3 regions of the Burkholderia sp. MR1-5-21 genome follow, and region 3 is predicted to be linked to each of the others. Evidence: predicted binding sites of a transcription regulator. Region 3 holds the regulator's gene; each other region holds the start of a gene.
The links. Region 3 encodes sigma-54, which starts transcription at its own class of promoters, with help from an activator protein. Its sites were predicted from a motif close to TGGCANGNAANCTGCTTT; they were not measured.

Region 1 (9,577 bases), on a different contig from region 3:
TGCAGGCCAAACGTCTCGGACCGCTCATGGGCTTTCTGGATCGACGGTGCGGGCCAGCCAGCGGGATGCGCGGCCCGTGATCCGGCCGCCTGATCTGCGTCATCGCGCATTGTCTCCTCCGGGGATCCTTCCGGTCATCTGCCGGACTCTTTGCCGTCATTGCAAGCAAGCATCGGGCCACGCGAGCGTCGCGGCGCGGATGGACGCTCCTGTGACGGTCATGCAGCGCAAAATGAAAGTTTGATGTAAGGCATCGACCAGTCGTGCTCACGCTTGTCGAGTCGCCGGACAGGTCGGCCTTCGTGATACAGCGATTGCAAGGCTCGCGGCTACCCGTGCGAATCCCGATCTTCGCGGCTGGCGTGATTCTGGCTTTGCTCCAGATCAAGCCCGGCAGTTGCTCGGACGCACACGCGGCCGAGTGACGGCTGTCCCTATTTCGCTCAAGCCACAACGACATGACGCCTGCCCCGATTCGAGCCATATCGTCGCCCGCGATGCCGGGGTCGTCTGCCGCGCCTGCCGCACCCGTTCACCGGCGCCTGCACCGCGACGCGCAGTCGATCGCGTTTGCCGTAGCCGGCGCTGCGCACGGCCACCCGGTCGTCGTACTGCACGGCGGGCCCGGTAGCGGCAGCCAGGCCGGCATCCTGCGCCTGTTCGACCTGACGCGCACACGCGTCGTGCTCGTCGACCAGCGCGGCGCGGGCGCGTCCGCGCCGCGCGGCGGCACGCGTCACAACAGCACCGCTCGGCTGATCGGCGATCTGGAGGCGGTGCGCGAGCAGCTCGGCATTGCGCGCTGGGGCGTCGTCGGCGGATCGTGGGGCGCCGCGCTTGCGCTCGCGTATGCGGGCACGCATCCCGCGCGGGTGACCGGCGTCGTGCTGCGCGGCCTGTTCCTGACATCGCCACGCGAAGTCCGCCGCCTGTTCACGACGTCGCGCACGCGCGCGCCCCGCGAATGGCGGCGCCTGTGTGTGGCAGCCAACTGCAGCCAGCCGGATCGTCTGCTGTCGTGCTGCGCGCGGCGGCTGCGTCCCGGCGCGGGCGCGGCCCGGCAGCGCGCGGTGGCGCTCGCGTGGCGCGCGTACGAAAACGCCGTCCTCGCATCGCCGCAAACGCGCCGCTCACCCGCGCACGCGATCCGCTCGCACAAGATCGTCAGCCGGCTGGTCGACAAGTACCGGATCCAGGCGCGTTACCTGCAGCGCGATTGCTGGCTCGGCGAACGCCACGTGCTCGCGCTCGCACGTCGGGCGGCAGATGCAGGCGTGCCGCTGTTCGCCGCGCACGGGATGCACGATCCCGTTTGCCCGGTCGGCAACGTCGCCCGCCTCGCGCGTGCCGCGCCCGAGGTCGAGATCGAGCGCGTGCACGCCGGACATCTGGCAAGCGACCCGGCGTTGGCACGCAGCGTCGCCCGCGCGGTGCGTGCAATGTTCGCGGCGGCGCCGTTCACATGACAGCGCATCTCGCACGGCCGGGCGCCTGCTCACGGAGCACCGGCAACGAGCGTCGGCTCCCAGCGTCGCGCGCGGCGCATGCGATGTTCGCGGCAGCGCTGTTCACGTGACGGTGCAAGCCGGGCACGGCCCGGCGCCTGTTCACGCCGTGACCCGACAACAAGCGCAGCCGCGCAACACTCAATCCCACGCATAACGCACGCCGACCCACGCGCCACGCGGCGCGCCCGGTCCGACGAACTGTTCGTTGACCGGATTCGCGCCGTCGAACGTGTGATTCGGCCCGTTGAAGAAATTCTGGCCGAGCACGCCGAAGCTCGCGTAGCGTTTGTCGAACAGGTTCGTCACGCTCGCGAACACCTCGAACCGCTTCGTGATCCGATACCGCATGTCGAGATCGACGAGCACGTAGCCCGCGATCTTGCCGTTCACGTCCTGGTTGCTCTCGTCGCCGCGCGCGTACACGCCGCTGCGCCACGTGACGTTCGCGCCGATGTCCCACGCGGGCGTCGCCGCGTAGTCGAGCCGCAGCTTCACCGTGTGCGCGGGAATGCCGGGGATATGGTCGCCCGGCTTGACCGTCACGTTGCCGTTCGCGTCCGCCGCCGAGTTCGCCGGGCTGTGTTCGGTCCACGACGAACGGTAGGTCGCATCGACATAGCTGTACGAGAGCCCGACGCCGAGCCGGCCGAGCTGCGTGCGGCCCGCGAGTTCGATGCCCTGGCGCCGCGTGTCGCCGACATTGCGGAAATAGCCCTGCGCACTCGCGGGACTGCTGATGAACTGGATGTCGTCCGTCAGCGTCGTACGATAGGCGGCGGCGCTCCAGGTCGTCGCGGCACCGATGCGGCCGCGCGCGCCGACTTCGAACGTCTTCGAGATCACCGGCTTGAGCGCCGGGTCGGCGATGAAGTCGTTCGGCAGCGAACACGGCGCGGCGGGGTCCGCGCACGCGAGCTCGATCGCGGTCGGCGAGCGCATCCCTTCGTTGTAGGTCGCATACGCGGTGAAACCCACGACCGGGTTCCAGTTGAGCCCCACCGCCGGGTTGAAGCGCGAGAACGTGTGGTTGCCGTCGAGCAGCGGCTGCACGCCGCTCTCGTCGCCGATCTGCGACTTCGACCAGTCGTAGCGGCCCGACAGCGTCAGCGTCCAGTGCGGTGTCAGCGACAGCGCGTCGCTCAGGTACACGCCGAAGTTCGCATTGCGCGTCTTCGCGTTCGTCTGCTGGACGAAATCGCCGACGCCGATCGCCGCGCGCGTGTCGGTGAAATACGCATCCTGCGACGACGCGACGTAGCTCGAGTTCGCGAAATCGGCCGCGACGCCCGCGATCAGCTGGTTCGCCATCCCGCCGAGCTTGCCGAGCAGCGTGAGCTGCAGGCTGCCGCCGTAGCTGTCGGTGACGATCGTCGATTGCGCGTTGGTGCCCTGCACCGTGTCGACCGTGCCGTCCTCGCCGACCGATCCGAAATCGGTGTTGTTGTTGCTGCTGAGGTTGCTGTTGCGTAGATGCCGGTAGTACGCGTTGCCGCTCAGCTCGACGTGCTCGCCGAAAAAGCGGTCGCCCGACAGCGTCACGTATTCGGCGCTGTTGCGGTTCAGGTCCGGATACGTATACGCCTGCTTCCGGTTGTCGAGGAACGAGCGCGGGATCGTCTGGGTGCCGTACAGCGTGTTGTCCGCGCCGCCCGCGGAGATCGACAGCGTCGTGTCCGCATCGGTGTAGCGCAGCTTGCCGAACGCCTGCCGCACGCGGCTCGCGTTGTGGTCCGCCCAGCCGCCGTCGTTCGCGACGTTCGCGGTCGCGTAGTAGTCGAGGTTCGAGCCGATCGTGCCGCCCTGCTCGATGTCGGCGGTCTTGCGGCCCCACGAGCCGCCCGACACTTCCGCTTCGCCGCCCGGATTCGACTTGCCGTTCTTCGTCGTGATCGCGAGCGCGCCGCCGAGCGTATTGCGTCCGTACACCGGATTGGAGCCCGGAATCAGCTGCATCCGGTCGATTGCCTGCGTGGGCAGGATGTCCCAGTTCACGACGTCGCCGAACGCCTCGTTCACGCGCACGCCGTCGACGAATACCGACAAGCCCTGCGGCGTGCCGAGCAGCGGCGACGCGGTGAAGCCGCGATAGTTGACGTCCGTCTGGTACGGGTTGCCCTGCGCTTCCGAGATCGTCACGCTCTGCAGGTTCGCGGCGAAGAAATCGGTCAGCGTCAAGCGATGCTGTGCGTCGAGCTCCGCCGCGCGCACCGTCTGCACGTTCGCCGGCACCTTCGACAGCGGCGTGCCGATTCCGAGCAGCGGCGTCGTGCCGACGACAACCACCGCAGGCAGCGTATCGGCCGACGTTTGCGGCACGGCTGCGGCCGGCGGCGCGGCGCCGGCGGGCGTCGCAGCAGGCCCCACCGTGGCAGCGCCGCCCGCATTCTGCTGCGCGCGCACGCCGGCCGGCGACAGTCCGAACAGCGCGATCGCGCCGAGTGTCGAGCCGAAAATCGCGCTGACTTGCCGCGCGCGCCGGCCGCCTTGCATCGCGTTGCGCCGCCCGACTGCCTTTGGCCTCCTGATCATTTCCGTTGTCTCCGTCTTTATGTTCCGCCGTATCTTGCTGTGCGACGCGCGGCGATATGTTGCCGCGAAGCGATCCTGCGAGAACCGTGCCAGCACCGCCAGCGCGGCGCGCGCAAGCAGCGCCGCCCACGCCGCCACCGTTTCCGTGCGACGTGCGCATGCGGCGGCGCACGTGTCACAGGCGCCGTGTCACCTGTCATGTTTGGCAACACCTCGCGCATCGCGGTGTACCTGAATGCAACACCTTCGTTGACGCCGTTGCGCAATGCCTCCGACGCCGCGCGGCGCGCGATACGCCCGTGTGCCGAACCGTGCGGCCTTCGCCGCGCGATGGCATGCGACTTGCGTGAACGGCAGCGCACTCGGCCCGGAACCCCACACCGTGCCGGCGCGACGAACCGTTCGCGGCGGTGCGACCACAATGACTCAGGAGACAACCATGAAGAAACTCTCGGCTTCAGCGAGCCGGCTGGCGACGATCGGAATCGCGGTGGCTGCCGCCGTCGCGCTGAACCCCGGCCTCGTCGAGGCGGCCGCGGACTACCCGGCCGTGACCTACCAGCGGCTGACCGATGCGCACACCGATCCGGGCTGGCTGACCTACTACCGCACCTACGACGGCCGGTCGCATTCGCCGCTCAAGCAGATCGACACGTCGAATGCGAAGGATCTCAAGCAGGTGTGGGCCTACAAGTTCCCCGCCGACCTGAAGCAGGGCTTCGAAGCGACGCCGATCGTCAACGGCAACTATCTGTTCGTGACGACGCCGAAGGACAACGTCTACGCATTCGATGCGAAGACGGGCAAGCAGCTGTGGAAATACGAGCCGAAGCTCGGCCCGGCAGCGTTCAAGACCGCGTGCTGCGACGTCGTCAACCGCGGCGTCGCGCTGTACGGCAAGAACGTCTATGTCGCGATGCTGAGCGGCGAAATCGCGGCGCTCGACGCGCAGACCGGCACGCTCGTGTGGAAGAAGCAGATGTTCGAGCCGGGCCTCGGCTACTCGTTCTCGCTCGCGCCGCTCGCGCTCGACGGCGCGATCGTCGTCGGCACGTCAGGCGGCGAGTACGGGATTCGCGGCTACATCGTCGCGCTGAATCCGGAGAATGGCTCGGAGGTCTGGAAACGCTACACGATCCCGGCTTCCGGACAGAAGGGCTCGGAAACCTGGCCCGACGGCATGCAGGATCACGGCGGCGGCGCCGCGTGGCTGACCGGCACGTACGACGCCGCGTCCCGCACGCTGTACTGGGGTGTCGGCAACCCCGGCCCGTGGCTCGCGGCGCTGCGCCCCGGCGACAACCTGTATTCCGACTCGCTGCTCGCGCTCGATGCGAAGAACGGCAACCTGAAGTGGCACTATCAGTACACGAACCATGACACGTGGGACTACGACGGCGTGAACGCGGCGGTCCTCGCGGACATCAAGTACAAGGGCAAGGACTACGACGCGATCATCCACGCGGACCGCAACGGCTTCTTCCACGCGATCGACCGCACGACCGGCAAGCTGATCTATGCGACGCCGTTCGTGAAAGCGTTGTCGGTCACCGGCTACACGGCTGACGGCAAGCCGATCCAGGACGAATCGAAGTTCCCGAAGGCCGGCACGACGATCGAAACCTGCCCGAGCTTCCTCGGCGGCAAGAACTGGTGGTCGATCTCGTACGACCAGGAACGCAACATCGCGGTCGTGCCCGCGCTGCACGCGTGCATGAGCCTGACCGGCAAGTCGGTCAGCTACATGGAAGGTCTGCCGTATCTCGGCGAAGGTTTCGAGATCAAGCCTGAACCGGGCAGCGAGGGCTACGGCGAACTGACGGCAATCGACGTGAATACCGGCAAGAAGCTGTGGAGCCACTGGTCGAAGAAGCCGTGGAACGGCGGCGTCGCGACCACCGCGAGCGGCCTCGCGTTCAGCGGCTCGCTCGACGGCCACCTGTACGCGTTCGACACGGCGACCGGCAAGGTGCTCTGGGAGAGCCCGCAGCTCGCGAGCGGCATCATTTCGCAACCCTCGGTGTATGAGGTCGACGGCAAGGAATATGTCGCCGTGCTCGCCGGCTACGGCGGCGCGAACCCGATCTGGGGCGGCCCGATGGCCGACATCGCAAAGGATGTTCCGCGCGGCGGCACGCTCTACGTGTTCGCGCTCGACTGATCGGGATGAAGCCTGTTCACAAGCCCGTCATTAGCGTGAACAGGCCCCAGGCCCCGGTCGCGCCCGCATGCGCCCGATGCGGGCGCGACACCCCAACAGCTTCAACCGGACAAACGATCATGAATGCTCGCCTCACTCCCCTTACCGTCGCCAGTCTGCTCGCCGTGGGCGTGGCGCTGACACCGGCAGCCGCGTCGGCCGGCGTACGCATCTGCACGCTGCCCGGCAGCCCGACCACGGCGCTCGACAAATCCATCGCGCGCGAAGTGTTCCGCACGGCGGGCATCGCCGCATCGTTCAACAAGCGCGGCGTCGACGACGATGGCGGCGACGACGGCATCTCCGCCAGCGAACTGAAGAAGTCGCTCGAACGCGATTGCGATGTGATCGCCGGCTTCCCGCGCTCGGAGATCGCCGATGCGTCGGGGTCCAGAATGACGTTCTCGCAAGGCTACCTGCGCTCCGGCTATGTCAGCGTTTCGCTGCGCGACGCGCAAGCATCGTCCGGCGCCAAGGAAACGATCGCGGCCACGTACGGCAGCCCTTCGCAGCTGATCGCCGCGCAGCAGACGAACGCCCGCTTCGATCTCGAAAACACGAGCGAGAAGACGATCGGCGCACTCGCCACCGGCCGCGCACAGCGCGCAATCGTCTGGTATCCGAGCGTCGTCGCGTATCAACACGCGCACCCGCAACAACGGCTCCAGGTGGCGGCGACGTCGTCGCCGTACTCCGACTGGCAGCTGTCGTTCGCATTCGGGCCGGGCAAGGAAGCACTGCAGAAGCGCATCGACGCGACGCTGTCGCGGATGAACGGCAACGGCCGTCTCGCCGCGCTCACGCGCGGCTGGGCCCTTCCGGAAACGGTCGCGCAGGCGATCGGGGCGCCAGCACCCGGCCGTTTCCTCGACGGCTCGGTCGCATCCGCGCAACCGCAGCCGGCAAAGAGCGGCTTCATCAAGGTTTCGACCACCGAAGGCAGCGACATACCGTCGTTCGACCAGGCGCAGGTGCAGCATGGCAAGAAGGTCTATGCCGACGCCTGCGCGAAATGCCATGGCGACCAGCTCGAGGGCAATACCGCGCCCGCACTGAGCGGGGAAGCCTTCGCTCCCGAAGGCAAGTCGCATATCACTGTCGGCGGTGTGTTCCAGTACATGTCGAACAACATGCCGGCCGACCGCCCCGGCAAGATGACGGCGCAGGAATACGAGGATCTGATGGCGTTCCTGCTTTACTCGAACGGCTACGATCCCGCGAAGAGCAAGCTGACCGCCGATATCGCCAACGCGTCGAAGGCGCCGCTCGTCGCCGGGCCGCGCAAGTAACGCCCCCTCCCCCCTTGTTTCGCTCGATTCGCCGCGCCGGGAAGCATTCCCGGCGCGCGGGCAACCTATTTCTTTTCATTTCATTCAGGAAAACGACATGACCTCCCGCAATCGCAGAACCTTCATCATTCAGACGGCCGGCCTGTGCGCCGCGCTCGCGGCCGGCACCCGTGCATTCGCGGCAGCGCCGCTCGTCGACGAAAACGATGCAGCCGCGAAGACGCTCGGCTACCGCGCGAAGGCAACGACCGTCGACGCGGGCAAGTTCCCGAAGTACCAGGCGGGCCAGACGTGCTCGAACTGCCGCTTCTACAAGGCCGCCGAAGGCGAGTCCTCCGGCACGTGCCCGATGTTCGCGGGCAAGGCGGTTGCCGCTGATGGCTGGTGCAACGTCTATGCAAAGCGTGCTTGAGCGCGAGCGCGGGCACGACAGCACGCCGCGCGACGGTGCGGACGCCGATCGCACGGCGCATCTGCATGCGCTGATCGCGCTGGGCATCGATCGCGGATACGTGACCCGCGGCGAAATCGTCGATGCGCTGCCCGACGATGCCGCCGAAGGCGCGGATTTCGACGCAGCCGCGTCGATGCTCCACGAGTTGGGCATCGAGATGCGCGAGCATGCCGACTCGCGCACCGCGTGGACGCTCGATCGCCATTTCGCGCAAGCAACGGACGTGACGGAAGTGTCGGAAGTGACGTCGCGGCTTGCCGGCGCGTCGGCGCCGCTCGCGCCCGCCGATCTGCTCGCAAGCCGCACGAACGACCCGGTCCGGATCTATCTGCGGGAAATGAGCGCCACACCGCTGCTCGAGCGAGAAGAGGAGATCGCGCTCGCGCTTCATCTGGAAAGCGGTCGCGCAGCATGCATCGAGGCACTGAGCCGCGATCCGGCTGCGCTCGACGTCATCGCGTCGATCGCCGGCGATATCCGGTCGGGTAAGGCAGCGGCTTCGGTCTACGTGACGGGGTTCGTTGGTGACCCCGAATCGCATGCGGGTTTGTCCGCCGATATCCCCGCCGCTTCGTCCACCGATTCACCCTCCGAATCACCCGTCGATTCAGCCACCGATTCGCCCATCGATTCGTCCACGAATTCGCCCGGGAATGAACCGACGCCCGATTCGACTACGGATTCACCCGCACTGACGGGCGAAGCCGACCTCTCGCCGGACAACCCGGTGTGGCGCGATGCCGTCGCAGAATCACTCGAGCGCGCCGGTGCGCTTGCGTCGGCGATGCATCGCGCATTGCGGTCCGACGGCTTCGCCTCGGCCGGTTACCGGTCGCTGATGCGCGAGGCCGCCGCGCTGACCGGCAGGATCCGCTTCACCGCGCGTGCAATCGAACGTATCGGCGACACGATTCGCGAACGCGCAACGCAAGCGCGCAAGTTCGAAAAACGCATCGTCGAAACATGGGCCGAATCGGGCCTACGTGCCGAATCGCCGCACCGCGACCTCCTCACGCCGTGCAACGACGTTCGTGCATGGCTGCACGCATGCATCGCCGCGCATCCCGGCTGCGGCGCTGCCCTCGCCCGCCACGCACCGGCACTGATCGAAGCACGAACCGCGCTCGCGCACCTCGCCGGCCAGTCGGCCCTGCCGCTCGACATCGCGATCGCGATCGACGCGCGTCTGTCGCGCATCGATCGCGCGATTCAGCCCGCGAGAAAGAAGCTGTTCCAGAGCAATCTGCGGCTCGTCGTATCGATCGCCAAACGGTATCCCGATCGCGGCTTGCAGCTTCTCGACCTGATCCAGGAAGGCAATATCGGCCTGATGAAGGCCGTCGATCGCTACGACCACCGGCGCGGCTTCAAATTCGCGACGTATGCGACCTGGTGGGTCCGGCAGGCGATCACGCATGCGATCGCCGATCAGGGCCGCACGATACGCGTGCCCGCGCATACGGTCGACGCGATCAACAAGCTGTCGCGGCTCGCGCGAACGCATGCGCAACAGACCGGCCATGCCGCCGACGCGCCGTCGCTCTCCAGGCAGATGCGGCTGCCGGTCGACAAGGTGCGCGAACTGATGGGCATCGTG
Region 2 (9,577 bases), on a different contig from region 3:
AACAACGGTCATTTCGGCACAATCCGCATGCATCAGGAGCGCAACTACCCCGGGCGCGTGCATGGCACGGGGCTCACGAACCCCGATTTCGCCGCGTATGCGCGCGCGTTTGGCGCACACGGCGAGACGGTCGAGCGCACCGTCGATTTCGCACCCGCGCTCGAGCGTGCGCTGACCTGCGGACTGCCCGCGCTGATCGAGATCCGCGTGCCGCAGGACGCGAGCACGCCGGCGGCGACGCTCGCGCAGATCCGGGAACAGGGACGCCGCGCGCGCCGCGAATGACGATGAACACCCGCGCCGTCCCGGCCGGCGCGGCGCTGTCGCGCGACGATGCGCTCGTCTGGCCCGGCACGCTGCTCGCACCGGACGGCACGCTCGTCGCGCCATATGACGTCGAGCACGGCGAAAACCCGGCGGTCGGCTACGTGCCGGCCGCGCCCGCGCTCGGTCTGCTGCACGCCGCGACCCGACCGTTCCGGCTCGACTACGACGACCGGATGCACGTGCACGTGATCAACGGGATGGGCGTCGCACTCGGCGATTCGGTGATCGGCCTGACCGCGCTTGCGGCGCTGCGCGATGCGCATCCGGGCCTGCGCTTCACGCTGTACCGCCCTGCCCGTGCGCCGCGATACGTCGAAGCGCTTTATGCACTCGCCGCCGACGTCGTCGCGCCGTCGCGCACGCTGCCGTGGCGAATCGGAGCGTTGCCCGCCGATGCGCGATGCATCGATCTCGGCAATCACCTGTACTGGCCCGCGTTCGCGCGGCTGCCGATGATCGATTTCTTTCTCGACGCGCTCGGCGCGGATCCGGCGGCGCTGCCGGCGTCCGCGAAACGCAACCGCTGGCTCGCGCGGCTGCCGCTGCCCGCGCTGCCGCCCGCATGGCGGCGGCCGTACGTGCTGTTCTGCCCGAGCGCGAGCACCGCGGTGCGCAGCGTGCCGCCCGCGTTGCGCGCCGGGTTCGTCGATGCGCTCGTGCGGCGCTACCAGTTGCCGGTCGTCGGCTTCGGGCGGCTCGCACATCCGGCCTATGTCGACATCAGCGAATACGCGCACGACACTACGGCGTTCATCGCGTGGATCCAGGGGGCAAGCCTGCTGTTCGCGTCGGACACGGCCGCAGTCCACATCGCCGACGGTCTCGACGTGCCGACGCTCGCATGCTTCACGACGATCGCGCCCGAGTTGCGGGTGCGCGACTATCCGCATTGCGTGCCAGTCGCGCTCGACGTGCCGGAAGCGTTGCGCGGATTGCATCGCAGCGAATCGCCGGACGACCTGGCGGCGGTCGAGGCCGCGTACCGGGCGGTCGACTGGGATGCACTGGCTTGGCCGGCGGTGCGCGATCCCGCAGGCACGCCGGGGTGACAGTTCGCCGCGCCGGATTCCCGGGCGCTCCGCAATTAGCCTGAGCGCCATCGTCAGGCTCACGGCCTGGACATCGGGTCCGCATCGAACGCCCTCGCGCTCCGCGCCCGGCACTCGGTCGCCCGTCGACCCGACGATGCATGAGCAGTCGGTGCCGCCGCTGCCCATTGCGCCACCCGAGCATCACCCCATCGCGACCATCGTCACGCTGTCGCGCAGCGTCTCGGACGGCCGCTTGCCGAACATCCGCCGGTAGTCGGTCGCGAACTGGCTCAGGTGCCAGAAGCCCCACGCCTCGGCGACGTCCTGCACGGACCCGACCGCGCGGCCGCACAGGTCGCGCCGCGCGCCATTCAGCCGCAGCGTGCGCAGATAGGTCGCCGGCGCCATCCCGAGCACGTCCTGGAAGCAGTACTGCAACGTGCGGCGGCTCACGTGCAGCTGCTCGCACAGCTCGGGCACGCCGACCGGACGCGTGCGATGCGCGAGCACGTAGTCGCGCGCCTGCTCGACGATCCAGCGGCGCTTCGCCAGCGCAGTGCCGGACGCGCCGTCGGCAGGCAGCGCGCACACGTCGAACAGCGCGGCGAGCACCTCGGCCTGCAGGTCGTTGCGCAGCGGGTCGGCCAGCGGCGCCGCAGCAGCGGCCGCGTCGTCGAGCCGGTGCCCGAGCAGCGCGCACAGCCGCGTGAGCCGCGCCTCGCCGACCTGCATCACCGTCTGCGCCGGCAGGCGCTCGTCGAGCCCGCACCGCTCGACCTGCTCCGCATAGCGGCGCAGCACGTCGCCGCGCACGACGACGCCGTAGATCGAGAACTGCGCGGGCGTCAGCAATTCGAATTCGACGTTGCCGGGCCGGAACGCAAGCGCGCCGGCCACGATCCGGCACGCGTCGACGCGCGCCGTGCCGTCGCGCACGAGCGGGATGCCGAACCAGTACGCGTCGCCGCGCACCTCGCACGCCTGGCGCAGCAGGTGGCTCGTCGATTCGCGGAACAGCTTCATCGTGTCGAGCGGCAGCTCGGTCAGCGTGCCGACGAAGCGGCCCGCCGCGAGCTGGTCGTAGGTCTGCCGCCAGCCGATCAGGTTGCGCGCCTGTTCGTCGGCGTCGTGCGCAACGCTGACCACGGCCTGCCCGGCCGACGCGTCGTCGCCGTGCGCGTTGCGCCGCGTGTCCTCGGCCGTCGGTTCGCCGGTGTGCGCCACTCGTTCACTCATCATGTTTCTCCTGTCGGCCTGAGCCGGCGCGTCAGCGCATGACCGGATCCCATGCTCGGAGGTCGACCGGGGTTGCCCTTCTTCAGCATCTGCTCCGGCCCCATGCTTCACCCTCTGGCCCCATACCCGCCCGGAACCCTGCATCGCATGCAAGTCCCGTGCCGAATCGCGGACGTGCCGCTTGCGATCCGGCGCGAAGCCCGTCATTCAACGACGGCGCGCACGCACGCGCAATGCGTGCTGACCGGGATAGCGTGTGCGGGCTGCACCGGGCTAGTGCGCGTCCCGGCCGGATCGCGCGCCGGACAAGCATGCTCGCCCCCGAGCGACCCTCGCCACGCCTGGCCGCCGCACGCGGTATCACGCGCCGTATCACGCGCCGTATCACGCGCCGCCTCCCGGCCGCAACCGCACGACGCGCGTGCCGCAATTGCCATAAGCCTGCGCGACTGCCAGCTCGACGATCGGACAGCTCGCCGGCCAGGGTGCCGCGTCGCCGTCGGACAGATCGTTGCGCACGACCGCCCGGCCGTTGATCCGATAGCGAATGCCGCGCAGGAAATCGACGAACAGCAGCCCGACCCCGTTGCCGTCGCAATGCGCCGCGTCGATCCGGACATCGTCGCCGGCCGCGGGCAGCGCGAACCGCAGCGTCTTCGTATCGAGCACCCTGACCACCGGCAACCATTCGCCGTTCGCGTCGTGCATCGACTGCACGATGTCGCAGGTCACGCTCGCGCGGCCGCCGCATCCGGTGCCGACGAACATGAAGGGTTGCGTCTCGATGAATTGCCGCACGCCGATGCTCACGCGCGTTGTCACGACGTCGCTCATGCGCTCGGCCTCGTCCGAGACGCCGAACCGGCGATGCGCGTCGAGCTCACCGTCGTGAAAGACCGGATGCCGGGAAGTCGGTCGAATCGGTTCCGCCATGTCGGCTCCTTGCGGGTCGCGCCGGCTCGGGATGCCGCCCGCCACGACCGGCCGGCGCCGGGATTGCCGGTGGCAAGCAAGCAGGCACGCCCGCCAGCAGCGGCGGGCGGCGCACGTCGGTCAGCCCCATCGAAAGGGCCGGACTGCTGAAGCGGCGCTGCCGTCGACTCGGGCGCCGATGAAACAGCCACCGGCGGCGCGCCGAGCGGCAACCCGCACCCATGCGGCCCGGCCCGCGTTCAGGCGCACGCGCGCCTGAACACGAACGGCAGCAAACGACGATCAGAAGAACCCGAGCGCCTCGGCCTGGTAGCTGACGAGCAGGCACTTGGTCTGCTGATAGTTCGACAGCGCCACCTTGTGCGTCTCGCGGCCGATGCCCGACTGCTTGTAGCCACCGAACGCCGCGTGCGCGGGGTACAGGTGGTAGCAGTTGGTCCACACGCGCCCGGCCTCGATCTCGCGGCCCATCCGGTACGCGCGCGTGCCGTTGCGCGTCCACACGCCCGCACCGAGACCGTAGTACGTGTCGTTCGCGAGTTCGATCGCTTCCTGCTCGTCCTTGAACGTCATCACCGACGCCACCGGCCCGAAGATCTCTTCCTGGAACACGCGCATCTTGTTGTTGCCGAGCAGCATCGTCGGCTTCACGTAGTAGCCGGTGCCGAGTTCCGCGGCCGGCGCCGTGCGCTCGCCGCCCGTCAGGCATTGCGCGCCTTCGCCGCGGCCGATGTCGATGTACGACAGGATCTTGTCGAGCTGCTGCTGCGATGCCTGCGCGCCGATCATCGTCGTCGGGTCGAGCGGGTGGCCGGCCTTGATGCGCTCGACGCGCGCGACGGCCTTCTCGATGAAGCGATCGTAGATCGACTCCTGGATCATCACGCGCGACGGGCACGTGCACACCTCGCCCTGGTTCAGCGCGAACATCGCGAGGCCTTCGAGCGCCTTGTCGAGAAACGCGTCGTCCTGGTCGAGCACGTCGGCGAAGAAGATGTTCGGGCTCTTGCCGCCGAGCTCGACCGTCGACGGAATCAGGTTGTCGGCGGCCGCGTGCAGGATGTGCCGGCCGACCGGCGTCGAGCCCGTGAACGCGATCTTCGCGATACGCTTGCTGGTCGCGAGCGCTTCGCCGGCTTCCTTGCCGAAGCCGTTCACGATGTTGATCACGCCCGGCGGGAACAGGTCGCCGATCAGCTCCATCAGCACGAGCACCGACGCGGGCGTCTGCTCGGCCGGCTTCATCACGATGCAGCAGCCGGCCGCGAGCGCCGGCGCCAGCTTCCATGCGGCCATCAGCAGCGGGAAGTTCCACGGGATGATCTGGCCGACGACGCCGAGCGGCTCGTGGAAGTGGTACGCGACCGTGTTGTCGTCGATCTCGGAGATCCCGCCTTCCTGCGCGCGGATGCAGCCTGCGAAATAGCGGAAGTGGTCGACGGCGAGCGGCAGATCGGCCGCCATCGTCTCGCGCAGCGGCTTGCCGTTGTCGATCGTTTCGGCGACGGCGAGCAGCTTCAGGTTCTTTTCCATGCGTTCGGCCGCGGCGAGCAGCAGGTTCGCCCGCTCGGTCGTGGACGTCTTGCCCCACTTGCGGCGCGCGGCGTGCGCCGCATCGAGCGCGACCTCGATGTCGTCGGCGCTCGAGCGCGGCACGCGGCAGAACGGCTGGCCGTTGATCGGCGACACGTTCTCGAAGTACTCGCCCTTGACCGGAGGCACCCACTTGCCGCCGATGTAGTTGTCGTACTGCTGACGGTACGGATATTCGACGTCGAGGCCCAGTTGTTTCAGGTCAAACGGGTTCATCACATGTCTCCTGTTCATCATGCTTGTCGGAATGCAGCGCCGGTTGGTTGCGCTTGACCGTTTACGCAACATGCATGCCAAACGAAGCCGATGCGTGAGCCGATGCCGCCGGCACGGCCGCGCGCGATGCGCCGCGCCGGCGTGGAACAGGCGACTGCTCCAAACCTGAACACCGCGATTGATCCGCGATGCGCCGGGCGTTCGAAATTCCAACAGTCGCAGCGGGCCGGCAACGCGCGATCGCGCAATGACACGATGGGGGCCGGTGGCATGTCGCTTGCGTTTCAACGTTACGCGTTCCTCAGCGTTCATCGACACCATGAATCCTCTCGGCCCCCTTTCCGCCGACGCGATCGCGTTCATGCGCGAGCAGGCGTTCCTGATCGTCGCGACCGCGAATGCGGCCGGCGACAGCGACTGCTCGTACCGCGGGCGGCAACCACGCGGCGACGGCACATTCGAACCGCTCGTCGACGTGCTCGACGCCGGCACGCTCGTGCTGCCCGATTTCGCGGGCAACAACCTGTTCAACACGATCGGCAACCTGCTCGTGAACCCCGGCATCGCGCTGCTGTTCGTCGATTTTGCGCACAAGACCACGTGGCTCGTGCAAGGCCGCGCGATCATCGACGAAGACGCGCGCCGCTGGGCGCACGTGTGGCCGACCGCGCAGCGCTATGTCGTCGTTGCGGTCGATCGCGCGCATCGGCGCGCGGATGCCGCGCTGCCCGCGCTCGTTCCCGCTTAGGTCCTGCTTAGGTCCTGCTTAGGTGCCGCTCAGGTGCCGCTCAGGTGCCGCTCAGGTGCCGGCCGCCTGCCGGCCGCCGAGGAACACGAACACGACGGCTGCGCACAGCAGCGTGATGACCGCGAGCCCGATCAGCAGATCGTCGAACGCATGCGAATAGGTCGCGAGCAGCACCGCGCGTGCGGCATGCGGCAACACGGCCTGCGCGCCGCTCAGATCGCCCGTCGCGAGCCGCGCGGCCGCGCCGGCCAGCGCGTCGGGCGTCGCGCCCGGCGCGGACGCCGCCCGCAGCCCCGCCTGCGCGAGCGCCGCCAGCACCGCGCCGGCGATCGCGAGCGCGATTCCCTCGCCCGCGACCCGCGTCGTGCTGAAGATCCCGGTCGCCATCCCCGCGCGCTCCTTCGGCACGACGCTGACCGACAGCCCGTCCATCAGCCCCCACGGCATCCCGGCCCCGACACCGATCGCGAGCATCGGCGCGATCGCCGCCGGCCCCGCGCCGCCGCGCAGCGCGACGTCCAGCCACACGAGCCCCGCAGCCGCGACTACGAGCCCGAGCCCCGAAATCACGCCGGCCGACAGCCAGCGCGTGAGCGTCGCCGCGACAAGCGGCACGACGAGCATCGGCGCGGAGATCGCGAGCATCCGCCAGCCGGTGTCGAACTCGCTGAAGCCGTCGATGCCGATGAAGCGCAGCGGCAGCACGACGAGCAGCACGATGTAGCAGCAGCAGGTCGACACGGGCAGCACCTGCACGCCGACGAAGCGCGCAATGCGGAACAGCGACAGGTCGAGCATCGGCCGCGCGACGCGCGTCTCGATCGCGACGAACGCGAGTGCGCCCAACGCCGCGCCGCCGAGCAGCGCGACGACGAGCGGGCTCGCCCAGCCGCGCGCGCCGGCCTCGATCACGCCGAACGTGAACAGCGTCAGCGCGGCCGTGAACGCGGCGGTGCCGGGCCAGTCGAGCCCCTTCGCATGCGGATCGCGCGATTCGTGCATCCGCGGCAGCCCGAACGCAAGCGACAGCGCGCCGGCCGCCGCACCCGTGACGAAGATCGCACGCCAGCCGTAGCGCTCGATCAGGCAGCCGGCGAGCACGGGCCCGAACGCGAGACCGATGCCGAACGTCGTGCCGAGCAGGCTGAACGCGCGCGTGCTCGCCGCGCCGTCGAACTCCTGCGCGAGCGCCGCCGTGCCGCCCGCGAGCGCAGCCGCAGCGGCGAGACCTTGCGCCGCGCGCAGCAGGTCGACCGCGAGCATCGACGGCGCGAACGCGAGCGCGACCGACAGCAGCGTGAAGCCGCCGACGCCGATCGCGAACACGCGCTTGCGGCCGTACTGGTCGGCCAACGCGCCGGCCGCCATCAGAAAGCTGCCGAACGCGAGCATGAACGCGTTCGTGATCCAGGTCAGCGCAACCGGCCCGCCGTGCAGGTCACGGCCGATCGCGGGCGTCGCGACCGCGCCGCCGGCAAAGCCGAGCGGCAGCGCGACGGCGGCCATGCAGACGGCGGCGAGCACGAACGTGCGGCGGCGCGTCGACGCTGCGGAAAACGTGTGATCCATCATCGCTCCTCGAAAACCCGGCGCGAGCGCCGTCAGAGCGACAGAAGATAAATCCGATTCAATCGCCGAAAAACCACGCAGGATTCCGCATATAGCGGACTAGAATTCCTGAATCTCAACGCCATCGCCCGCGATCAGAGCATCGATGAACAACCTGAACGGCATCGTCGCGTTCGTCCGGACTGCTGAAACGCTGAGCTTCGTCGCGGCCGGCCGCGCGCTCGGCATTTCGGCATCGGCGGTCGGCAAGACGATCGCGAAGCTCGAACAGTCGCTCGGCGTGCGCCTCTTTCACCGCACGACGCGCCGCGTGACGCTCACCGACGAGGGCCGCCACTTCTACGAACGCTGCCAGCGGATCCTCGAGGATTTCCGCGACGCGGAAGCCGTGGTAACCGAGTCCGCGCAACGGCCGCGCGGCAAGCTGCGCGTGAGCCTGCCCGTGATCGGCTACCGGTTCCTGCTGCCGGTGCTGCCCGAGTTCCGGCGGCGCTATCCGGACGTCGAGCTGGACCTCGATTTCAACGACCGGATGGTGGACGTCGTCGAAGGCGGGTTCGACGCGGCGATCCGCAGCGGGCAGCTGTCGGATTCGAGCCTGATGTCGCGGCGGCTCGGCCCGTTCGGGTTCGTGCTGTGCGCGACGCCCGCGTATCTCGCGCAGGCCGGCACGCCGCGCGTGCCGCGCGACCTGGAGGCGCACGACTGCGTGCGCTACTGCTTCCCGACGACGGGCAAGCTGCAGGACTGGGCGCTCGCGGCCGACGACGGCACGCCGCTGAAGCTGCGCACCGCGATGACCTGCAACAACATGGAAGCGCTGCGCGGCGCCGTGCTCGCAGGCCTCGGCATCGGCTACATGCCCGACTTCCTCGCGCGCGACGCGCTCGAACACGGCGCGCTCGTGACGGTGCTCGACGCCTACCGGATCGCGCCCGGCCAGTTTTCGATCGTGTGGCCGTCGAGCCGGCAGCTGTCGCCGAAGCTCAGGGTGTTCGTCGATTTTCTGTGCGAGCGGCTGTTCAGGTAGCGCCGATCCGTTCGGTCTCCGCCTCCGGCAGCAGCGCGTCGCTGTCGTCCTTGAGCCCGACACCCGTCAGCTTCAGCCGCCGCGCATGCGTCATCAGGTAGTGCAGCTTGTGCGCGGCCGCGTCGTACGGCAGCCCTTCGGGCCGCACGTTCGAGATGCAGTTGCGCAGCGCGTCGTGGCAGCCGACCTTCGGCGCCCAGGTCAGATAGACGCCGAGGCTGTCCGGCGAGCTGAGGCCCGGCCGCTCGCCGATCAGCATCGCGACGAGCGACGCGCGCAGCAGTTCGCCGATCTCGTCGCCGAGCGCGACGCGCGCCTGCCGCGCGACGACCACCGGCCCGATCCGCCAGCCGTCCGCTTCGAGCCGCGGCCGCACCGCCTGCAGCAGCGGCAATGCCTGCTTCGCGGCCGCGAACGCGGACAGCCCGTCGCCGACCACGAACACGACGTCGGGCGCATCGTCGAGCGCCGCGCCGTAGCCGGCGAGCAGCCCGCGGCTGTCGTCCGACAGCTTGCGGCCGAGATCGGGCCGGCGCAGATAGTGGTCGCGGTCCGGCGCGGCGCTCTGCACGCCGAGCGTCGGCAGCAGGCCGGCCGCCTCGATCTCGCGCCGCAACGCATCGGCGTCGAGCGGCTGATGCACGGCGTCGCGCGCCTGCGCATGCGACAGGTTGAAGGCCAGCAGCGGCGCGGTCGGCAGGCTGTTGCCCGCGCGGCCGAGCGCGATCCGCGCGTTCGTGAACGACTTCAGCTGGCCCCACGGATTCTTTTCGACGGCATCGCTCATGCTGACAACCCCATCCAGTCGTTCGCGCCGGCCAGCAGCGGCACGCGGGCCGACGCGGCCCGCAACGCGCCGTGCGCATCGGCGATCTCCATCGTCTCCAGCCATTC
Region 3 (9,577 bases):
CAAGCCGGATTGCGCGCGCTGCCCGTTCGCGGGGGATTGCGTCGCGCAGTCGACGGGCCGCCAGCGTGAGTTGCCGGCCGCGCGTCCGAAGAAAAAGGTGCCGACGAAGAAGACGTGGATGCTCGTGCTGCGCGACGGCGATGCCGTGCTGCTCGAGCGGCGTCCGCCCACCGGCATCTGGGGCGGGCTCTGGAGCCTGCCGGAGGCCGACGGCGACGCCGCGCTGGCCGAGCGCGCGCGCGGATTCGGCGGCGGCGGCCCGGTGCCGCTCGCGCCGCTGACGCACACGTTCACGCATTTCAAGCTCGAGATCGAGCCGCGATTGAGCGAGATGGCGGACGGTGGCGCCGAATTCGTCGCACAGGACGCGCAGACTGCATGGGTGCCGCTGAGCGGGCTCGATGCGTACGGCGTGCCCGCGCCGGTGCGCAAGCTGCTCGACGGATTGGGCGGTTCGCTGTTGTGACCGCTGATGTGATGTAATGCGCGGGGCGCGCGCCGCGGTGCGTGCGCCGTCGCGTCAGAGCCAGCCGTGCCGGTTCAGCACGTGATGCACGGCGTCGATGCGCGCACCGACGTCGGGAAACTCCATCAGCTTCTGCCGCGCGCGCAAGTCGAGCGGCAACAGTTCCGCAAGACGGTTCGACACCCAGCTCGGATCGTCGAGCCGGAACGGCTCGCAGAACGGCAGCTTTTCCTTGTCCTTGTCGATCTTCTGTTTCAGTGCGTCGATGATGCGTTCCAGCACCTCGGCGCATGCACCGAACTGTGCGAGCGCCTGCTCGCCCTCGAGCGGAATGTCGTCGGGCAGCGGTTCGGCGATGCCGACGATCAGCCCGTTGGCCTCGACGCGATACGACAGCAGCTCGAAACGCTGGGTGCCGATCGCCTGCAGAAACAGCATCCCGAATTCGCCGGTGTCGCATTCGACGATGCGTGCCATGCAGCCGATCGTTTCGGGCACCGATACGGCGCCTTCCTGCGCGACTTCCGGTCCGCTCTTCAGCAGGCAGACGCCGAACGGTGCGTCGTCACGCAGGCACGCGCGCGCCATGTCGAGATAACGCGCCTCGAAGACCTTGAGCGGCAGCAGGCCTCCAGGAAACAGCACCGTATGTAGCGGAAACAGCGGCAGGTCGAGCAGGGTGGTCGATAGAGAGGACATGGCGCTTGCGGAGAAGCGGCGTCGCTAAGGTCTGTCGACCTCGGTCACGAGCCGCGACGACGCGTCGACATCCACGGGCGCGTCACGATGCCGCACGATCACGTTCGCCTCGCGCGCGAGGCGCGCGGCGAGCGTTTCCGCGATGAAGACCGAGCGATGCTGGCCGCCCGTACAGCCGATGGCGACGGTCAGGTAGCTGCGGTTGTCCTCGCGGAAGTGCGGTAGCCATTTGATCAGGAACGCATGGATGTCGTCGATCATCTGATGGACGATCGGCAGTGCGTCGAGAAACGCGATGACCGGCTGGTCGAGCCCGGTGAGCGGGCGCAATTCATGGTCGTAATACGGGTTCGGCAGCGCGCGCACGTCGAACATCAGGTCGGCATCGAGCGGCACGCCGCGCTTGAAGCCGAACGATTCGAACATCAGCATCAGGTCGTTGTTCTTCTGCTCGATGAAGCGCTTGACCCAGGTGCGCAGCACGTTCGCACGCAGGTTGCTCGTGTCGATCTGGTGGCCGAATTCGGCGAGCGGCGCGACGAGTTCGCGCTCGCGCTCGATTGCCTCCTCGAGCGACGACAGCAGGCCGACGTCGGCGTCGTGCGACGGGGAGCCGGACAGCGGATGGCGGCGGCGCGTTTCGGAAAAGCGCTGGATCAGCGCCGGCGTGCTCGCATTGAGGAACAGCACGCGCACGTCGTGATCGCACGACAGCGTGCGGATCAGGCCGGGCATTTCGTCGAGCGATGCGCTCGAACGCGCGTCGATCGCGACGGCGAGCCGCTGCTGGCCCTCTTCGGCGAGGTAGCGGGTCAACTCGGGCAGCACGTGCGGCGGCAGGTTGTCGACGCAGTAGTAGCCTGCGTCCTCCAGCGCGTTCAACGCGACGGATTTGCCGGAGCCGGAAATGCCGGTGATGAGAACAATGCGCATGGGAAGCAGAAAATCCTGACGTTTCATCATAGCACCGGCAACACGCACCCGCGCTGCGCGACCGGCCGGTGCGAGTTACACAAGCTTGCCGGGGAACTGGCTATCGGGATCTTGCATCGCGAGTCGTTGCCGATCCATGAAATCGCGCAACGTGTCGATTCCGCGCAACTGCAGGATCGTGTTGCGGACCGCCGCCTCGACGAGCACCGCGAGGTTGCGGCCGGCCGCGACCTGGATCGTCACCTTGCTGATCGGCAATCCGAGCACGTCGACGGTCTGGCTTTCGAGCGGCAGGCGCTGGAACTCGCCGTCGGGACGGCGCACGAGCTGAACGATCAGCTTCAGCTTCATTTTCCGGCGCACGGCGGTCTCGCCGAAGATCGTCTTGATGTCGAGGAGGCCGAGGCCGCGCACTTCGAGCAGGTTCTGCAGCAGCGGCGGGCAGCGCCCTTCGACGAAATCGGGGCCAAGACGCACGAAGTCGACCGCGTCGTCGGCGACGAGTCCGTGGCCGCGGCTGATCAGCTCGAGGCCGAGTTCGCTCTTGCCGAGACCCGAATCGCCCGTCAGCAGCACGCCCATCCCGAGGATGTCGAGGAACACGCCGTGCAGCGTCGCGCGCGGTGCGAGGATGCGCGACATGTAGAGGCGCAGGCTGTCGATCACCGCGGCGGCCGACATCGGCGTCGTGAACAGCGGGGTCGACGAGCGCGTGCAGCGCAGCACCAGTTCGGGCGGCGCGGCGGCGCCGCCGGCGACGACGAGGAACGGCGGCTCGAGGGCGATCAGCTCGGCCATGTGGCGCGAACGGTCCTCGTCGGTCTGCCGCTGGTAGTAGTCGATCTCGGCTTCGCCGAGCACCTGGATCCGGTTCGGGTGAATGAGGTTCAGGTGGCCGACGAGGTCGGCGCTCGACGTCGCATTGGCGACGGTGTCGGCCGAAAAGCCGCGTTCCCAGCCTTCATGCCCCGTCAGCCAGCTCAGCTTCAGCGTGGCCGCGTTGTCGTCGAAGATGCTCTGGGCGTTGATGCTGGACGTATCCATGAGTCCGTCACTCCAGTGAGCCGGTGCTTGCGCGTGGCGACGGGCGTCGCCATGCCGGGCCGGCGCCGGGCGGCCCGGGACGGCGGCTTGCGCCGCCTCGTTCGGGAAAATTTACGCCCGGATCAACTCAAGGTTGCCACTGAGTGAGCAGGCTATGCAACTCGACGCGATCCGTTTCGTTGTGCAAACGCTCGCGCGCATCGCGGTCGGACAGCAGTTGCGCGATCTCCGACAGGATTTCGAGGTGCTGCTGGGTGGCTTGCTCGGGGACGAGCAGGAAAATCAGGAGGGAAACCGGCTGGCCGTCGGGCGCCTCGAACGGAATCGGATCGGCGAGCCGCACGAACGCGGCGAGCGGATGCTTGAGGCCCTTGATGCGCCCGTGCGGAATCGCGACGCCTTCGCCGAGCCCGGTCGAGCCGAGGCGCTCGCGCGCGAACAGGTTGTCCGTGACGGTGCTGCGGGCGACGCCGTTCTGATTCTCGAACATCAGCCCGGCTTGTTCGAAGACGCGTTTCTTGCTGGTGACGGAGAGGTCGATGACGACGTTCTCTAGGGGCAGGATTTTGGCTAGGCGATTCATGTTGGCAGGCGATTGGGCGGCCTGGGGTCTCCTCGCGGCGGCAGACTGATTTTCCATGGTTGGCAATATCAAGGCGTTAGGCGATGGAGACCTGCAAGGCACGGTGACCGTACCCAACGCCCCCCGGCAATAACCGGAGCATTATAGAACACAGCCGAGCGCGTGGCGCGACGCGCTCGGGCGCCTGGCGCGAGTGGGGCACGGTGCCCGCGCCGTTGCACGCGGGCATAAAAAAACCGCCCGGCGAACCGGGCGGCGTACTGATGCGATGAAGCGGTTATGAAGCGGTCATTGCGGCGGCAGTTCGATCTGTTCGACGGCCGGCTGATGCTTGATCGGTTCGTGCGCGTGCGTTTGCAGGCGCTCCATGTGCTTGACGACCTGGCGGTCCAGCTTGTCGATCAGCAGATCGATGGCCGCATACAGGTTGCCGTTTGCGCTTTCGACGAAGATGTCCTTGCCCTTCAGATGCAGATTGATTTCCGCGCGTTGTTGCCTGTCCTTTTCCTTGTGGTTGTCGACCGAGAGGATCACAGTGCCATCGATCACCTGATCGCTATGCCGTAGCACCCGGTCCAGCTTGGTGATCACGTATTCGCGAATTGCAGGCGTGACTTCGAGATGATGTCCACTGATCTTCAGGTTCATAGTGCTTCTCCAAGCGAGTGACCACCAATCCGCTTCGATGCGGTCGTCCGGTCGACTTGCCCGTGCCGCCCGAGGCGGCCGATTGCGGACAGGTCGCCCGGCTTGTCCGCCGAAGGCGCGGCGGCCGGAACACGCCTGCCGCCGGGCAGGCAGCAGGCTTAAAGAGACTTGCGCAGATTCACTGCCGGGATCTTGAGGGCTTCGCGATACTTGGCAACCGTGCGGCGCGCGACCACGAAGCCTTGTTCTGCCAGCAGTTCGGCAATTCGGCTGTCCGAAAGAGGCGATTTTGGGTCTTCGGCTCCTATCAGTTGCTTGATCAGGGCACGGATGGCGGTCGACGATGCGGCGCCACCGGTGTCGGTCGAGACGTGAGATCCGAAGAAGTACTTAAATTCAAGCGTCCCGAACGGGGTCAGCATGTACTTCCCGGTTGTCACACGGCTGACAGTTGACTCGTGTAGGCCCAGCGTATCAGCAATCTCCCGCAAAACCAAGGGGCGCATCGCAATTTCGCCGTGCGCAAAGAAATTCTTCTGACGTTCGACAATAGCCTGCGCGACGCGCAGGATCGTGTCGAAGCGCTGCTGGATATTCTTGATCAGCCAGCGCGCTTCCTGCAGTTGCTGCTTGAGCGAACCGGCGGACGGATCGCCGCGGCTGTTGCGCAGGATGTTCGCGTAGAGATTGTTGATCCGCAGGCGCGGCACGACTTCCGGATTGAGTTCCGCCTGCCAGCCCTGGCCGGCCTTCTTCACGATGATGTCGGGCACGACGTAGTCGGCCTCGGCCTTGCCGTATGCGGCGCCGGGGAACGGCTCCAGCGAGCGGATCAGCGCGTGCGCGTCGCGCAGCGCGTCGTCGGTCGTCTTCAGGTGCTTGCGCAACCGTGTGAAGTCGCGCGCGGCCAGCAGTTCGAGGTATTGCGACACGATCTCGAGCGACAGCGTGCGCGCCGGGGACGGATCGAGCCGCAGCAACTGCAGCTTCAGGCATTCGGATGCAGAGCGGGCCCCGACCCCGGACGGGTCGAAGCTGTGCAGCAGCGCGAGCGCGGCGTTCAATTCGTCGCAGTCGACCTCGAGCTCGGGCGGCAGGTCGGCGAGCACCTCGTCGAGCGTCGCGGTCAGGTAGCCGTCGTCGTCGAGCGATTCGATCAGGAACATCACGAGCGCGCGGTCGCGCGGCCCGGCCTGCGTGACGCGCAGCTGCGCGGACAGATGGTCGCGCAGCGACGTCGCGGCTTCCTGCACCTGCAGCGGCGGGAGGTCGTCGTCGTCGGACGCGCCGCTCGCGCGGCCGAATTCGTCGAGGTTCCACTGCGGACCGTCGCCGCTGTCGCTGTTCGCGTAGCCGTCGTAATCGTCGCCGCCGGACGGCTCGTCGCGCTCGGCGCGCTCGCCGGTCTGGCCGGTGCCATTGGTGCCGGCCATCGGCTCGGGGTTCGATGCGGGCGGCGTCTGCGCGATCAGCGAACCGTCCGCTGCAACGCGCAGCGGGCTCGCGATCCATTCGTCGTCGTTCTCGAGCAGTGGATTCTGGGCGACCGCCATCGCCACTTCCTGCTGGAGTTCGAGCGTCGACAGCTGCAGGAGCCGGATCGACTGCTGCAGTTGCGGCGTCAGCGCCAGATGTTGCGACAGGCGGAGTTGAAGGCTGGCTTTCATGGCAAGGAGGGAGTCATACCCGGAGTTTGCCACGACGCAGGTGCATTGGGCCATCCGCGATTACGCGCGGCAAGGAATGGGGGCGAAACGGGGCGCGGCCCCGCGCGGCAGAGCCGGGCGGGGCCGCACAGGGCGTTGCCGTGACGGTGCGTTACATGCGGAAGTGTTCGCCGAGGTACACGCGGCGCACGCTTTCGTTCTCGATGATTTCGCTGGGGGCGCCGGCCGCGAGCACCGAGCCGTCGCTGATGATGTACGCGTGGTCGCAGATGCCGAGCGTTTCGCGCACGTTGTGGTCCGTGATCAGCACGCCGATGTTGCGCTGCTTCAGGAACTTGACGATCTTCTGGATCTCGAGCACCGCGATCGGGTCGACGCCCGCGAACGGTTCGTCGAGCAGGATGAAGCTCGGGTTGGTCGCGAGCGCGCGCGCGATCTCGACGCGCCGGCGTTCGCCGCCCGACAGCGACAGCGCCGGGTTCTCGCGCAGGTGGCCGATCTGCAGCTCGTCGAGCAGCGCTTCGGTGCGCGACGCGATCGCGTCCTTGGACAGGCGCTTGCCGTCGTCGCCGTATTGCAGCTCGAGCACCGCGCGGATGTTTTCCTCGACGGTCAGCTTGCGGAACACCGACGCTTCCTGCGGCAGGTACGACAGCCCGAGCGACGCGCGCTTGTGGATCGGCAGCAGGCTGATCGAGCTGCCGTTCAGCGAGATCTCGCCCGCGTCGAGCGGTACGAGCCCGACGATCATGTAGAACGACGTGGTCTTGCCGGCGCCGTTCGGGCCGAGCAGGCCGACGACTTCGCCGCTCTTCACGTCGAGCGACACGTCCTTGACGACCGTGCGCGAGCCGTAGCGCTTCTTCAGGTTGCGGACGACGAGCGAGCTGCTGGTGCCGGCCGGCTGGCGGTTCGGTAGTGCGTTCATTGGCCCGGCGCCCCCTGGATCGAGGTCGACGGCGCGAGCTTGGCCGGCGCGCCGTTCAGCGGCGCGGGGCCGCCGTTCTTCGGCGACAGCATCGCGCGCACGCGGCCGTTCGGGTTGCCTGGCGCCGCGACGTCCTTGCCGCCCTTCGCGGTGTAGAAGTCGTGCTGGCCATCGTACGTGACCACGCTGCCGTGCACGGTGTCGGCGATCGTCGACGTGCCCTGCAGGCGGCGCACCGTCGCGGCGGTCGTGAGCGTCGTCAGGTCCTGCTTGCCGTCGTAGTCGATGCGTTCCGAGTCGCCGTCGATGTATTCGTCGAGGCCTTCGCGCTTCTGGCGGAACGACGCGTGCTTCTTGCTGCTGCCGTACGACGTCGCGTACTGGTAGCCTTCCGGATCCTGCCGCACTTCGACGCGATCGCCCTTGATGACGATCGTGCCCTTCGTGATCACGACGTTGCCGGTCGCGACGGTCACCTGTTTCAGGTCGTCATAAGTCAGGTTGTCCGCCTCGACGTTGATCGGCTTGCTCTGGTCCGCCTTCTCGGCATGGGCGAGCGGCGCCATCCCGGCCAGCGGGAGCGCGACGAGCGTCGCGGCAAGCGCGGCGCGGACGGCGCGCGCGGCGCCGCCGGTATTCTGACGAGGGAACGATTCGTTCATGCAGTCACGTGTGGGATGCGTTACTTGGGTTGACCTTTCGAGCCGCCGGACGCATCCGACGCGGCAATCGTGCCGCGCACGTTGCCATACAGCTCGATGACCCGGGTGACGTTGTTGTACTTCATGCCGTCGGTCGCGTTGACGAGCGACAGGCCGCGCTGAAGTTTAACCGGCTTTTCGGTCTGGATCACATCGTCATTGACGAAGATCCGGAAATGCTGGGAATCGGCCTGCATCTGCGGATCGCCGCCGCCTGCCGCGCGCAGGATGCGCGCGTTGTCGTACAGGTCGACGATCGACACATCGCCGTTGACGGTGCCGCGCTTCGCGGTGGTCGTCACGACCGGCTTGCCGGGCTGGAACGCGCGCATCGCCGGATCGGTCAGGTCGCTCGATTCGGTATCTTCGTAGTGGATCAGCTTCTCCGCCGTCAGCCGGTACTGGGTCGCGCCGGACTGGTCGAGCTCGGTGACCGAGAAGTTGTCGGCGAAGTAGTCGGGCGTGTGGCGCTTTTGCTGTGCGGGGCCTTCGCCGGGCGGCGGCAGCGTCGCCTGCAGCAGCCACCACGTGATGCCCGCGAGCGCGGCGACCGCGGCGAGCGGCAGCAGCTGGGTCCAGCGGAAATGGGTATTCATCCGTCAGGCTCCGCAGGCGGCCGCAAGCAGCGCGTCGTAGCGGCGTTGCGCGCGCAGCACCGTGTCGCAGACTTCGCGCACGGCGCCTTGGCCGCCGCGGGCCTCGGCGACCCAGTGCGCGCGGGCGATCACCTCGGGATGCGCGTTCGCCGGCGCGGCCGCGAAGCCGCAGCGCAGCATCACGGGCAGGTCGGGCCAGTCGTCACCCATGTAGCCGCACGCGTCGGGCGCGAGGCCGAGCGAGCCGATCAGCTCGCCGAACACCGCCAGCTTGTTCTCGACGCCCTGGAACAGGTGCGTGATCTTCATTTCCTTTGCGCGCGCGGCGACGATCTCCGACTTCCGGCCGGTGATGATCGCGGTCGCGATGCCGGCTTCGCCGAGCAGCTTCACGCCGTGGCCGTCGAGCGAATTGAACGACTTCATCGCGTCGCCGGCGGCCGTGAACAGCAGGCCGCCGTCGGTCAGCACGCCGTCGACGTCGAAAATCATCAGTTTCACGCGGTTCGCGCGTTCGGCCGCAGTCAGCGGAGCGGTCATCAAATCACCTTCTTCGAGAACAGGTCGTGCATGTTCAGCGCGCCGATCAGCGCACCATCGGCATCGACCACCAGCATCTGGTTGATCCGGTGGCGCTCCATCAGTTCGACGGCCTCGACCGCCAGATGGTCCGGCGCGATCGTCCGCGGGTTGCGTGTCATCACGTCGGCGATCGGCAGCGTGCGGAAGTCGCCGTCGCACGCGAGCACGCGGCGCAGGTCGCCGTCGGTGAAGATGCCCGCGACCTTGCCGTCGGCGCCGACCACGGCCGTCATGCCCAGCCGCTTCGCGGTGATCTGGAACAGCGCGTCCGACAGCGTCGCGTCGAGCCCGACGGACGGGATCTCGTCGCCCGTGCGCATCACGTCGCGCACGTAGGTGAGCAGGCGCCGGCCGAGCGCGCCGCCCGGGTGCGAGCGCGCGAAATCCTCGGAGCCGAAGCCGCGCGCGTCGAGCACCGCGACGGCGAGCGCGTCGCCGAGCGCGAGCGCGGCCGTCGTGCTCGCGGTGGGCGCGAGGTTCAGCGGGCACGCTTCCTTCGACACAGCGGCGTTCAGGTTTACGTCGGCGAGCGTGCCGAGGCTGGAATCCGGGCGGCCCGTGATCGCGATCAGCTTCGCGCCGATGCGCTTGACGAGCGGCAGGATCGCGACGAGTTCTTCCGATTCGCCGGAGTAGGAGATGCCGATGAACACGTCGTCGGACGTGACCATCCCGAGGTCGCCGTGGCTCGCCTCGGCCGGATGGACGAAGAACGCGGGCGTGCCGGTGC

Region 1: a site for sigma-54 is predicted at 4,369-4,386, ahead of ACV229_RS24915 (methanol/ethanol family PQQ-dependent dehydrogenase). Genes of this name have one in related genera too.
Region 2: a site for sigma-54 is predicted at 5,399-5,416, ahead of exaC (acetaldehyde dehydrogenase ExaC). Genes of this name have one in related genera too.

Annotation. Positions count from the first base shown of each region.
Region 1 is NZ_JBSAXD010000020.1:626-10,202, reverse strand. It holds gene ACV229_RS24930 (sigma-54-dependent Fis family transcriptional regulator) at 1-110, opposite strand, end outside; gene ACV229_RS24925 (alpha/beta fold hydrolase) at 459-1,466, shown strand; gene ACV229_RS24920 (TonB-dependent receptor) at 1,647-4,037, opposite strand; gene ACV229_RS24915 (methanol/ethanol family PQQ-dependent dehydrogenase) at 4,477-6,198, shown strand; gene ACV229_RS24910 (c-type cytochrome) at 6,318-7,526, shown strand; gene ACV229_RS24905 (high-potential iron-sulfur protein) at 7,624-7,938, shown strand; gene ACV229_RS24900 (sigma-70 family RNA polymerase sigma factor) at 7,904-9,577, shown strand, end outside.
Region 2 is NZ_JBSAXD010000003.1:74,211-83,787, forward strand. It holds gene ACV229_RS04945 (thiamine pyrophosphate-binding protein) at 1-285, shown strand, start outside; gene ACV229_RS04950 (glycosyltransferase family 9 protein) at 282-1,376, shown strand; gene ACV229_RS04955 (helix-turn-helix domain-containing protein) at 1,560-2,594, opposite strand; gene ACV229_RS04960 (hypothetical protein) at 2,979-3,527, opposite strand; gene exaC (acetaldehyde dehydrogenase ExaC) at 3,810-5,336, opposite strand; gene ACV229_RS04970 (pyridoxamine 5'-phosphate oxidase family protein) at 5,656-6,084, shown strand; gene ACV229_RS04975 (MFS transporter) at 6,136-7,653, opposite strand; gene ACV229_RS04980 (LysR family transcriptional regulator) at 7,799-8,683, shown strand; gene eutC (ethanolamine ammonia-lyase subunit EutC) at 8,676-9,470, opposite strand; gene ACV229_RS04990 (ethanolamine ammonia-lyase subunit EutB) at 9,467-9,577, opposite strand, start outside.
Region 3 is NZ_JBSAXD010000009.1:206,912-216,488, forward strand. It holds gene mutY (A/G-specific adenine glycosylase) at 1-466, shown strand, start outside; gene ACV229_RS15185 (LON peptidase substrate-binding domain-containing protein) at 521-1,165, opposite strand; gene rapZ (RNase adapter RapZ) at 1,190-2,098, opposite strand; gene hprK (HPr(Ser) kinase/phosphatase) at 2,174-3,142, opposite strand; gene ACV229_RS15200 (PTS sugar transporter subunit IIA) at 3,270-3,782, opposite strand; gene hpf (ribosome hibernation-promoting factor, HPF/YfiA family) at 4,014-4,373, opposite strand; gene ACV229_RS15210 (RNA polymerase factor sigma-54) at 4,532-6,040, opposite strand; gene lptB (LPS export ABC transporter ATP-binding protein) at 6,192-6,968, opposite strand; gene lptA (lipopolysaccharide transport periplasmic protein LptA) at 6,965-7,630, opposite strand; gene lptC (LPS export ABC transporter periplasmic protein LptC) at 7,651-8,265, opposite strand; gene ACV229_RS15230 (KdsC family phosphatase) at 8,269-8,805, opposite strand; gene kdsD (arabinose 5-phosphate isomerase KdsD) at 8,805-9,577, opposite strand, start outside.